2 regions of the Tistrella sp. genome follow, and region 1 is predicted to be linked to the other one. Evidence: riboswitches for the same ligand, from Rfam matches in the RefSeq annotation. Region 1 holds a riboswitch; the other holds the start of a gene.
The links. A riboswitch is a leader RNA that binds a small molecule or an ion and turns the genes downstream of it on or off. The one in region 1 is predicted to bind cobalamin.

Region 1 (5,729 bases):
CGCGCAACTCCGGCCGGCGATCGTCATGGATCACCGTCACCGGGAACATCCGGCCCTCGGCCCGCAGCCGTTCGGCCCCACCGATCAGCGCCGCCACCCGTTCGGCATCCAGGGTCGCCGACATGGCGATCAGCCGCAGATCGGGGCGCAGGGCCTGTTTCGCCTCCAGCGCCAGCGCCAGGCCCAGATCGCCATCCAGGCTGCGTTCGTGAATTTCGTCGAAAATCACCGCCGCCACGCCCTGAAGCTCAGGATCGCCCTGGATGCGGCGGGTGAAGATGCCCTCGGTCACCACCTCGATCCGGGTCCGGGGGCCGACCTTCTGGTCCAGCCGGACCCGGTAGCCCACCGTCTCCCCCACCGCCTCGCCCAGTATCGCGGCCATGCGTGCCGCCGAAGCGCGTGCCGCCAGCCGGCGCGGCTCCAGCATCAGGATGCGCCCCTCTGCCGCCCAGGGGGCATCCAGCAGCAGCAGCGGCACCGCGGTGGTCTTGCCGGCACCCGGCGGCGCCTCGATCACCAGATCGCGGCCCTGATGGAGAGCCTCGCGGATCGGGCGGGCAAGCTCCGCCACGGGCAGCGACCGGATCGCACGGGCGATCCGGTCGGGCAATGCGGGATCAGGCAGGGGGGCGTCCGACGTCAAGGCGGGGTTCAGTCTTCCAGGAAGAAGTCGATGGTCGTCACCACCCGCACGGTCTTGGTCACCTGGCGGTTCTCGGGCATGTTCGGGATATCGGTCGCCGGCAGAATCTGGAACAGCCCCTGAGAGGCATTGCGGATCGCGCCGACATGGCTGCCGCTGTCGGTTGCGAACTGGGCGGCACCGTCGCGGGCATTGGCGGTCGCCTCGGCGATCATCCCGGGCTTCAGATCGTTGAGCTTCGTGAAGATATAGGACGGGCCGCTGCCCCAGGCGCCCATGTCGTTGGACAGCACCACCCCGGCCTCGACCAGATCGCCCACCTTCTGCGATGCGGCCTCCACCTTGTCGACATCGGTGGTCCGCACCGACACCGTCTGCGCCACGATATAGCGCACCTCGACCGGGCCCGAGCGATAGAGCTGCGCGTTCTGGTCGGTCACCTCCAGGCTCAGCATCTCGATCGTCTCGGCCGGCAGGCCGGCATCGGTGAAGAAACGCTTCACCGTCTCGGTATCGCGCTTCAGCTGGCCCAGCACCTCGTTCAGATCGTTGCCGGAGGCGACATAGCGCAGCGACCAGACTGCCAGGTCGGCCTTCACCTCGCGCTCGGCCAGGCCCTTCACCTGGACGGTGCGGTTGCCGAGCCGCGCCTCGACCACACCCTGGCCGACCAGCCAGCCGCCGGCGGCAATGCCCACCGCGATCACCGCGGCACCGGCCAGTCCCAGAACGTCCATACGCATCGGCAGATCTCCTGCGCAGAAATTCGGCCCCGCGGGGGTTGCGGGCAGCCGTCGTCCCTCCTGCGCCGGAGCCTGCGACGCGCCGCGGCCGGCGTCAAGCACGGCCGCGACACCATGCCGACACGGGGGAGGCCCGATCCGGCCCTTCTGACATCGCCCGCTCACAGCCGGGGGGGCTTCATCATCTTCTACCAGTATTCGAAGACCAAACCTCACATGATTATGCCACAGCGCAGCACTTAACAATTTTCGCTCAAGTTCCCAGATCATTGAGGAAGGCAAGAGAACTTGCCGGATCGCCGAACACAGGAGTAATTGACCATGTTCAAGTCCATGCGCGGCACGACCTCGGCTCTTGCGATCATCGTCGGTCTGGGTGCCGCCCCCCTCGCGGCCGGCAGCGCACTGGCACAGGCCGCCTCGCCGGGTGCTGCCCCCACGGAACAGCAGGCCCCGGCCGGCAGCGGGATGGGTGCAGGTGCCGGCAGCACGGCAGCCCCGTCGGGCGCCATGCCCGCGACCCCGCCGGCTGGCGGTGCCGACACCGCCGAGGCCGAGGATCCGCAGCCGGCCGATACCCTGCTGTCGAACGACACCGTGGTCCGGACCCCCGACGGTGAGGAAGTCGCCTCCCTTCAGGGCGTGATCTTCGGTACCGACGGTCAGATCACCCATGCGGTGCTCGCCTATGGCGGCGTGCTGGGCTTCGGCGCCAAGGAAGTGATGGTGCCCTGGGATCAGCTTAAGGCCGAGCCGGCCGAACAGGCCCTGGTCGCCTCGGTGACGCCCGAGCAGCTGGAGCAGATGCCGGCCTTCAAGTCACAGGAAGCCGTGAAGAGCGACGCTGATGCCGCCACCGGCGCCCAGCCGATGAGCACCCCCGCCCCCACCACCGCCCCGTCGGGCGGCTGATCCGGGCCGACCATGAACGACGACCATGACTGACTGACGACGGTCTTCCCCTGGACCACCGACCTTCCCCTGGACCACCGACGTTCTCCTCCCGAACGTCTCCCTGCCTGATCACTTCGGGCGCCATCCTCCCCCCGCGAGGATGGCGCCCTTCTTTCGTGCCGCTTGCCCCAGGGCATCCCGGTCTTTATGGTGCGGGGCGACGGTTCCGTGCCGCCTTTCCTCGGAAAGGCGGCCGGCGAAGAGGGAACGCGGTGCGGCGCCAGGGCGCCCAGGCCGCGGCTGTACCCGCAACTGTAGGCGGTGAGCCCACCCCCATGACAGCCACTGGCGGTAACAGGCCGGGAAGGCCGGGGGCCCGGGCCTGGACCCGCGAGCCAGGAGACCTGCCGTCGCACCCCCGCGTATCGCGCGGTCGCCGGGCGGGCATGACCGGCGGCAGGGAGACCCGGACACGCGCCGGCCATCCCGTTCGCGTCGGTGCGCCAGCCATCGCGGGACCATAACAGACCCATGACCGCCGCCGTCCGCCTGTTTCTGCTCGGCACCGCCCTTGCCGCCACCACCGGTGCCGTCCCGGCATTCGCCGATGACGAAAAAACCCGTCAAACCCTGACACCTCTGGTGGTGACCGCCACCCGCACGGCCGTCGATCCCGCCACCGTCGGCAGCTCGGTGACGGTGATCGACGGCGACGACCTGCGCCGAGCCGGCACCGTCTTCGTGGTCGATGCGCTGCGCCGGGCGCCGGGCGTATCGTTCAGCCGCACCGGCGGCCCCGGGGCCGCCACCAATCTCAGGCTGCGCGGCACCGATGACAGCCAGACCAAGATCCTGATCGACGGCGTCGAGGTGAACGATCCCGCCAGCGCCAGCGGGGCTTTCGATCTCGGCCGCCTGCTTGCCGACGACGTCGACCGGATCGAGGTGCTGCGCGGCCCGCAGAGCGCGCTTTACGGCGCCGATGCCATGGGCGGCGTGGTTAACATCGTCACCCGCCGGGGTCTGCGCAATGGCGGCACCGGGGTGGAGGGCGACGCCTCGGCAGAATACGGCGCCTATCGCAGCCGTCGGCATTCCGCGGCGCTGCGCGGTGCCGGCGAGCGCTGGGACGGCGCCGTCTCGATCGTCGATTTCCGCACCCAAGGCTTCTCGCGCCTGGAAGGCGGGCGGGAGGATGACGGTTTCACCGGCACCCAGATCGGCCTCAGCGGCGGGCTGACCCTGAGTGATCAATTCGCGATCGAAGCCACCGGCACGGCCGCCCGCACCTCGGCCGATTTCGACCCCTCGCGCAAGCCCGAGGCGCCGGGCGAGAACGAGGCCGACAGCCTGAGCGGCCGGGTGACCGCCATCGCCACCCTGTTCGACGGCCGGGTTGAAAACCGTACCACCCTCTCGGGCTCGCGGCTCGACCGCAGTTCGAAGGACCCGACCTCCAGCTTTTCGGTCCGCACCGATTTCGACGGCCGGCGGACCGGGATCGAGAACCAGACCGACATCACCGTCGACGGTCACGACGACGTGGCCACCGTCGGCCTCTCGCGCGAGCACGAGGCCGCCTCGATCGGTGATGCGAAGGCCCCCGGCGATCCGGTGATCAACACGCTTTCGGCCAATGCCGATACCACCGCGATCTTCGGCCAGTACCGGGCCGGGCTCTGGGACCAGCTCTATCTGACCGCCGGTGTCCGCCGCGACGATCATTCGGCCTTCGGCGCCCACACCACCTGGCGCTTCACTGGTGCCTGGATCGTGCCCGGCACCGGCACCACGCTGCGCGGCAGCTGGGGCACCGGCTCCAAGGCGCCGTCGCTCTACCAGCTCTATCACCCGACCTATGGCGATGCGGATCTGGAGGTGGAGAAAAGCCGGGGCTGGGATATCGGCATCGAACAGCGCCTCGTCGACGACGCGCTGACCCTGGGGCTCACCTGGTTCCGCAACGACATCCGCAACATGCTGAGCTTCGATTCCGCCGCCAGCCGCTACCGCAACACCGCCCGCGCCCGCACCGAGGGGCTGGAAGCGACGGCAAAGGCGGTGCCGGCCGACTGGCTGACGCTTCAGGCGGCCTATACCTATCTCGAGACGACGGATCTGGAGACCGGCACGGCCCTGCCGCGCCGTCCGCGCCACACCCTGTTCGCCGCCGCCGATGTCTATCCGCTGGACGGCACCCGGATCGGCATCGAGGCGTCCCATGTCGGCGCGCAGGTCAATTCCGCCAGCCGGCCGACCAAGATCCGCCGCTATACCATCATGGGAATCAATGGCGACCACCGCCTGACCGACGCCGTCACCGCCTATGCCCGGCTCGACAACGTCTTCGACGTGGACTATCAGGAAGTGGACGGCTACGCCACCCCTGGTCGAAGCCTCTATCTCGGCCTGCGGGTCGCCTTCTGACATTGGGAGACGCCGCCGATGGCAAGCTGCCTGATGGTGATGGGCACGGGATCCGACGTCGGCAAATCGCTGCTGGTGGCGGGGCTTGCCCGCATCGCGGTGCGCCGCGGGCTGAAGGTGCTGCCGTTCAAGCCGCAGAACATGTCGAACAATGCCGCCGTCACCGCCGATGGCGGCGAAATCGGCCGCGCCCAGGCACTGCAGGCCCGTGCCGCCGGCGTGCCGCTTTCGGTCGACATGAACCCGGTCTTGCTGAAGCCGCAGACCGATATCGGCGCGCAGGTGGTGGTGCAGGGCCGCATGGCCGGTACGGCGCGCGCCGCCGAATATCGCGGCTGGCGGGACCGGCTGATGCCGAAGGTGCTGGAGAGCTTCGCCCGCCTCGCCGCCCGATCCGATCTGGTGCTGATCGAAGGGGCGGGCTCGGTCTCGGAGGTCAATCTGCGCGCCGGCGACATCGCCAATATGGGCTTCGCGACCCGCGTTGGGGCGCCGGTGGTGCTGGTGGGCGACATCGATCGCGGCGGGGTGATCGCCCAGATGGTCGGCAGCCATGCGCTTCTGCCGGAAGATGAGCTGTCGCTGATCAAGGGCTTCATCATCAACCGGTTTCGCGGCGATGTCCGCCTGTTCGACGGCGGCCTGACTGAAATCGAGACCCGCACCGGCTGGAAGAGTTTCGGGGTGGTGCCCTGGCTGCCCGCCGCGGCGCGGCTGCCGGCCGAAGATGCGGTGGCGCTGGACACGCCGCGCGATCCGGGGCCCGGGGGCCTGAAGATCGCCGTGCCGATGTTCGCCCGCATCGCCAATTTCGACGATCTGGATCCGCTGAAGCTGGAACCGCAGGTGGCGCTGACCATGGTGCCGCCCGGCCAGCCCCTGCCGGTGGCCGATCTGATCGTGCTGCCCGGCAGCAAGGCGACGATCGCCGATCTCGCCTTCTTCCGCGCCCAGGGCTGGGATGTCGATCTTGCCGCCCATGTCCGCCGCGGTGGCCGGGTGATCGGCATCTGCGGCGG
Region 2 (5,729 bases), on a different contig from region 1:
CCCGTCGCAGGCGAAGAGATGGACGGCATGGTCCGGTGGGTCGTTCCAGGACGGCCGGCTGTCGGTGGCGGGGCTCTGGCGGACATCTTCCGCCGCCCCGCCGGTGATCCGCGACACCACCGCCGAGACGAAGGCGGGGTCGCCGTCCACCGGGTCCGAAAAGGCGATGTCGAGTGCGACGCCCCGGCGGTTGGCCCAGTCGTGCAGCGCGCCGGGCAGCCAGCCGCGCAGGCTCATATCCGCGGGCACGATCAGATCGACCACCAGCACCCGGATCCGGCCCCGATCGGCGAACATGTCCAGGGCGTCCGAGACTGACGGGACGGCCAGTTCGGCAAAACCCAGCACCACCGGCCCCGCAAAACCGGTCTCGTCGGCGAGACGCGCTGCCACCGCGGCACGCAGGGCCTCCAGCCGCCGCGGACTGCCATAGCCGCGGCGGGCCAGCAGGAGGACCAGATCGGGAGATCGCTCAGAAACTGTAGCCATAGCGCAGTTCTGCGGTGAGCGGCCGGCCGAGCTGGTCGACCTGACCCGAGGCGCCGGTGGTGCGGCCGGTGGCATAGTCGCGGTCGAAGAGGTTTTCGACGGTCAAGGTCAGCCGATGGGCGCCTTTCGGGCCGAAGGCATAAAAGCCCGAGGCGTCGAAGACGACATAGTCGCCATAGTCGACGCCGCGGGCGCGGACATTGCCGACATGGCGGGCATAGAGATCGGCGCCCCAGCTGTCACCGGGCGCAAAGCCCCGCGTGTCATCCGGCATCTCATAGCCGATCCGGACGAAACCATGGCGGGTCGGGATGTTGTCGAGCTGCAGCCCGGTGTCCCGGCGCTCGGTCGAGACGAAGGTGACCCCGGCCCCGGTCGACCAGCCGCGGGCGAAATCGAGCCCGGCCTCAAGCTCTACGCCTTCCGAGAGCACGCCTTCCGAAACGTTGACGAAGCGGTCGCCGGAGCCGTCGATCATGTCGTCGATCTCGCGGCGGAAGGCCGTGACTTCCAGGGTGAGGCGGGCATCGCGGCCGAGATCGACATCGACGCCGCCGCCCAGTTCCACCTCGCGGCTGGTCTCGGGATCGAGGCCCGGATTGCCTTTCGCACAGCAATCGTCGTTGGCATAGAGCTGCTCGGCGGTGGGCAGGCGGAAGGAGGTGCCGGCAAGCGCGCGGATAAAGGCCGGGCCGAAACCCTGGCGGATGCTCGCCGACCAGACCAGCGCCTCGGCGCCGTCGGCCGTCCAGTTGTAGCGGGTGCCGATCGACAGATCGGTTTCGGGCAGGGCATCCAGATGTGGGCGGAGCTGGGTGAACAGCCCATAGGCCTCACCCGTCTGCTTGCCGATGACCAGAACGTCATCGGCGCCCCGGTAGAACTGGCTGTCGGCCCCGAAGAGCAGTTCCTGGCCGGCGAACCGCCAGCGGCCCTGAGCCTTCAGCCCGTAATCCTTGAAGCCCCAATAGTCGCCGTCATTGAGCGTGGTCGTGCCGCCGCCGGGCTGATTGTAGATCCGGGTGTAGTCCGTGTCCCAGACATTGAGATGGGCACGCAGTGCGTAGTCGAAAGCCTGGGAGGGCGTGTGCTCGAAGCTTGCGGTCACGATGTGCTGGGTGCGGTCGTTGAAGGTGTCGTGGTTCGACACCGGACGGGCGAAGTCCAGCTTGCCGGCGGCGTATTGATAGAACAGATCAACGCGTGCGGTATCGCCCAGATGCTGGGTGGCGCGAAAGCCCAGATTGGCGACGCGATAGGACCGGCGGCGGTCGCTGACCGTGGCGTCGATGTCCTCGCTGCGATAGGGGATGTAGCCGTTGCTCTGGTCGTGGGAGCCGAACACCATCAGATCCAGGGCACCGAGCGCGTTCGGGAAGCGGTCGCCCGCCCGGCCGTCGAGATGGCGGGCGCCGTCGCTGGCGAGCCCGGCCGAGATTGCGCCCTCCGGATCGTCGCCGGTCCCCCGGCGGGTGACGATGTTGATCACCCCGGCGACCGCCTCGGTGCCGAAGATCAGCCCCTGGGCGCCTTTCACCACCTCGATCCGTTCGATCGCGGCGGTCGATATCGTGTCGATGTAGAGCCCGCCATAGAGCCGGTTGTTGAGCCGCACCCCGTCGAGCAGGATCAGGATATCCGCCGATCTGGAGCCGCGCAGCGAATAGGTGCCATAGTCGAAGGGGCCCGTCTTGGGGGCGACGTAGAGCCCCGGCACATAGCGCTGCAGCACCCGGGTGACGTCGGCCGAGGGGCCGGCCCGCTCGATCTGGGCGCGGGTCACCACCTCCATCTCCCAGCCCAGGCGCGCGAGGTCTGACGTCGCCGTCTCCTCGATGCCCGGCGCTTCGACCGCCAGGGGGTCGAGACGGGTTTCCGCCGCCCCGGCCAGACCTGCGCCGAGGAGGGGTGGCAGGGCTGCAAGCCCCTGAATCCAATAGGTCAAACGCATAAACAGGGTCGCATCCTCGTCGACGGAACGGGACAGCGACCGCAGCTAACTGGTCTGTAAACGGATCCGGAACGGGGGCGGATGACGGCCGGACCGCAGGTCCGCAAGAGGGGCCCCCCTGGATCAGCGCTCACCGCCCACCGCGGCCTGCCGGTCATGTCACGGGCTGGTATCCGGGCTCGGAAGTCGGACCGGAGATCCGGACCGGGGGCCGTCCCTTCCCAGGTCTTCCGACCCAGTGGTTTCGACGGCCTTTAAGCTTCCACACCGTTGCGGGGGCAGCAGCGGCTTTGCGGGGCTATGAGCCTTCCGCGTACCGCTTTCCCAATTCTCCACCCCCTCCGCCTGGATCGGGGTGGCACCACGTGCGGGCACGATGCTAGCGGCCCGATCCGGCGCGCGCAACGTGATTTCGCAGCCCGGACCGGCTGTCAGAGAGTGGATTGACGGCGCGGCCATTCGACCTCTACCGTTGCCGCGATCGGATCGAACCAACGCGAGGCGCGCATGAGCACCCGGGCGAAAATACCTGCGACGATCGTCACCGGCTTCCTGGGCGCGGGCAAGACCACGCTGATCCGGCATCTGATCGAGAATGCCGGCGGGCGTCGTCTGGCACTGATCGTCAACGAATTCGGCGATGTCGGCATCGACGGCGACCTGCTGAAGGGTTGCGGTATAGAAACGTGCCCTGATGAAAACGTGATTGAGCTGGCGAATGGCTGCATCTGCTGCACCGTCGCCGACGACTTCCTGCCGACCATGGAAGCCCTGCTCGCCCGCGAGCCGCGGCCCGATCACATCATCATCGAAACCAGCGGTCTGGCCCTGCCCAAGCCGCTGGTCCAGGCCTTCGCCTGGCCGGGGGTGAAGACCCGTGCGACCGTCGACGGCGTGATCGCGGTGGTGGATGGCGCGGCCCTGGCCGAGGGCCGTGTCGCCAACGACCCCGAGGCGCTGGACCGCCAGCGCGCCGCCGACCAGACCCTGGACCACGAGGCCGAGGTCGACGAGCTGTTCGAGGATCAGCTGGCCTGCGCCGACATGGTGGTGGTGACCAAGGCCGACATGCTGGACGCCGACGGCATGGCCCGGGCCCGGGCCGCGATCGCGCCCGAGCTTCGCCCCGCCACCCGGGTGGTGGAGGCCGCGCGCGGCATGGTCGACCCGGCCGTGCTGCTGGGCCTGGGGGCGGCGGTCGAGGACGATCTTGCCGCCCGCCCCAGCCATCACGACGGCGAAAGCGAGGAAGAGCACGGCCACGACGCCTTTGCGAGCTTCGTGGTCGAACTGCCGGAGGGCGTGGATCACGAGGCACTGCCGGGCCGCATCGGGGCCGCGGTCGAGGCGCACCCGATCTATCGCGTGAAGGGCTTCGTGGCCGTGCCGGGCAAGGCGATGCGCCTGCTGGTTCAGGGCGTGGGCCCGCGGCTGCAGCAGCAGTTCGACCGGCCCTGGCAGCCGGGCGAGGCACGCCGCTCGCGCCTGGTGGTGATCGGGGCCCAGGGGCTGGATCCCGCCGCGGTGGCCGAAGCCCTCGGCGGCCGTCCGGCAAGCTGAGGGTACCGGCGTCATGCATCTGCTTGCAGCCGAACCCGGCCGGATCGACGATGGCGACGAGGCGATCGACCTCCGCCAGAGCCCGGCAGAGATGGTCGTGGTCACGGCTGCGGATACCGAACTCGCCTGCCTTTCGGCCGCGAAGGCCCGGCTGGGCGCCGATGCGCCCGAGCTTCGGCTGGTCAACCTTCAGCGGCTGAAACACCCGATGTCGGTCGATCTCTGGGTCGACCGCACGCTGGCCCGCGCCCGGCTGGTGATCGTGCGCCTGCTGGGTGGCGCCGCCTACTGGTCCTATGGGCTGGAGCGGTTGACGGCGCTGGCCCGCAGCCGTGCCGTGGCACTGGTGGTCATTCCCGGCGACGACCGGCCCGACAGTTCGCTCGACGGCCTGTCGACCGTCTCGGCGCGGGAGCGGGCGCTGATCTGGTCCTATTTCAACGGCTATGGCATCGACAATGCTGCCGGTCTGCTGATCCATGCGCAGCACCTGCTGGGCCGGCGTGATGTGCCCGGCCCCGCACCCGTCAGGCTGCCGCCGGCGGGGCTGCATCCGGCGACCACCGGTACCGCCCCGGCCGATGCCGGGCTGACCGGGGCGGATCTGGCGCGCATCGACGCCCTGGCGGCGGGCGGCCGGCCGGTGGCGGCGATCGTCTTCTACCGCTCTCTGGCGCTTGGCGGCCAGACGGCGGCGGTGGAAGCGCTGGCCTCGGGGCTGGAGGCGCGCGGTCTGGCGCCGCTGATGGTCCACGCCCAAAGCCTGAAAGACCCCGCGGCGGCCGCTTTCGTGCGCGCGGCGCTGGAGCGGGCGAAGGCCGCGATCGTGCTGAACACCACCGCTTTCGCGCTGGGCGATGCCAATGGCCGGGGCGCGGCGCGCACCCCCTTCGACGGCCTGCCCGGCCCCGTGCTGCAGGTGGTGCTGTCCGGCGCGTCCGAGGCGGCCTGGGCCGGCAGCAGCCGGGGGCTGGGCCCGTCGGACCTGGCCATGCATGTGGCCCTGCCCGAAATCGACGGCCGGGTGCTGACCCGCGCCGTCGCCTTCAAGGCCGAGGCGCGCTGGGACGAGGCGACCGAATGCCCGATCCTGGTTCAGGCGCCCCGGCCCGACCGGATCGACCATGTGGCGGCGCTGGCCGCCGCCTGGGTGCGGCTTGCGCGCACGGCGGCGGGTGATCGCCGGGTGCTGCTGGTCATCGCCAATTATCCCAATCGCGACGGACGGCTGGGCAACGGCGTCGGCCTCGACACGCCCGAGAGTGTGGCCCGGATCCTGGCGGCGCTGAAGAATGCGGGCTATGACACCGGCGATGCGCCACCCGACGGTGCCGCGCTGATGGCCCGCCTGCTGGCCGGGCCGACCAATGATCTGACCCGCGATCGCCAGGGCGGCGTCGCCTGGAGCATCGACAGCTATCGGTCACATTTCGAGACGCTGTCACCCGGCGCGGCCGCCCGGATCGGGGATCGCTGGGGCGCGCCCGAGGCCGACCCCTTCGTGGCCGAGGGCGCCTTCCGCCTGCCGGTGCACCTGTTCGGCAAGGTCGCGGTCGCCGTGCAGCCGGCGCGCGGCTACAACATCGATCCGTCCGAGAGCTATCACGACCCGGCCCTGCCGCCGCCCCATGGCTATGTCGCCTTTTATGGCTGGGCGCGGCGGGATTTCGATGCCCATGCGATCGTTCATGTCGGCAAGCACGGCAATCTGGAATGGCTGCCGGGCAAG

Region 2: linked by a shared signal. The riboswitch ahead of CMO28_RS02920 (TonB-dependent receptor plug domain-containing protein) and the one ahead of CMO28_RS07295 (TonB-dependent receptor plug domain-containing protein) in region 1 are both predicted to bind cobalamin.

The regions. Positions count from the first base shown of each region.
Region 1 covers NZ_NYWI01000029.1:55,192-60,920, reverse strand. Annotated here, with positions in the region: gene hrpB (ATP-dependent helicase HrpB) at 1-646, opposite strand, end outside; gene CMO28_RS07305 (SIMPL domain-containing protein) at 655-1,389, opposite strand; gene CMO28_RS07300 (PRC-barrel domain-containing protein) at 1,711-2,301, shown strand; cobalamin riboswitch at 2,488-2,710, shown strand; gene CMO28_RS07295 (TonB-dependent receptor plug domain-containing protein) at 2,815-4,710, shown strand; gene CMO28_RS07290 (cobyric acid synthase) at 4,729-5,729, shown strand, end outside.
Region 2 covers NZ_NYWI01000013.1:38,241-43,969, reverse strand. Annotated here, with positions in the region: gene CMO28_RS02925 ((2Fe-2S) ferredoxin domain-containing protein) at 1-489, opposite strand, end outside; gene CMO28_RS02920 (TonB-dependent receptor plug domain-containing protein) at 473-2,440, opposite strand; cobalamin riboswitch at 2,588-2,821, opposite strand; gene cobW (cobalamin biosynthesis protein CobW) at 2,948-4,000, shown strand; gene cobN (cobaltochelatase subunit CobN) at 4,014-5,729, shown strand, end outside.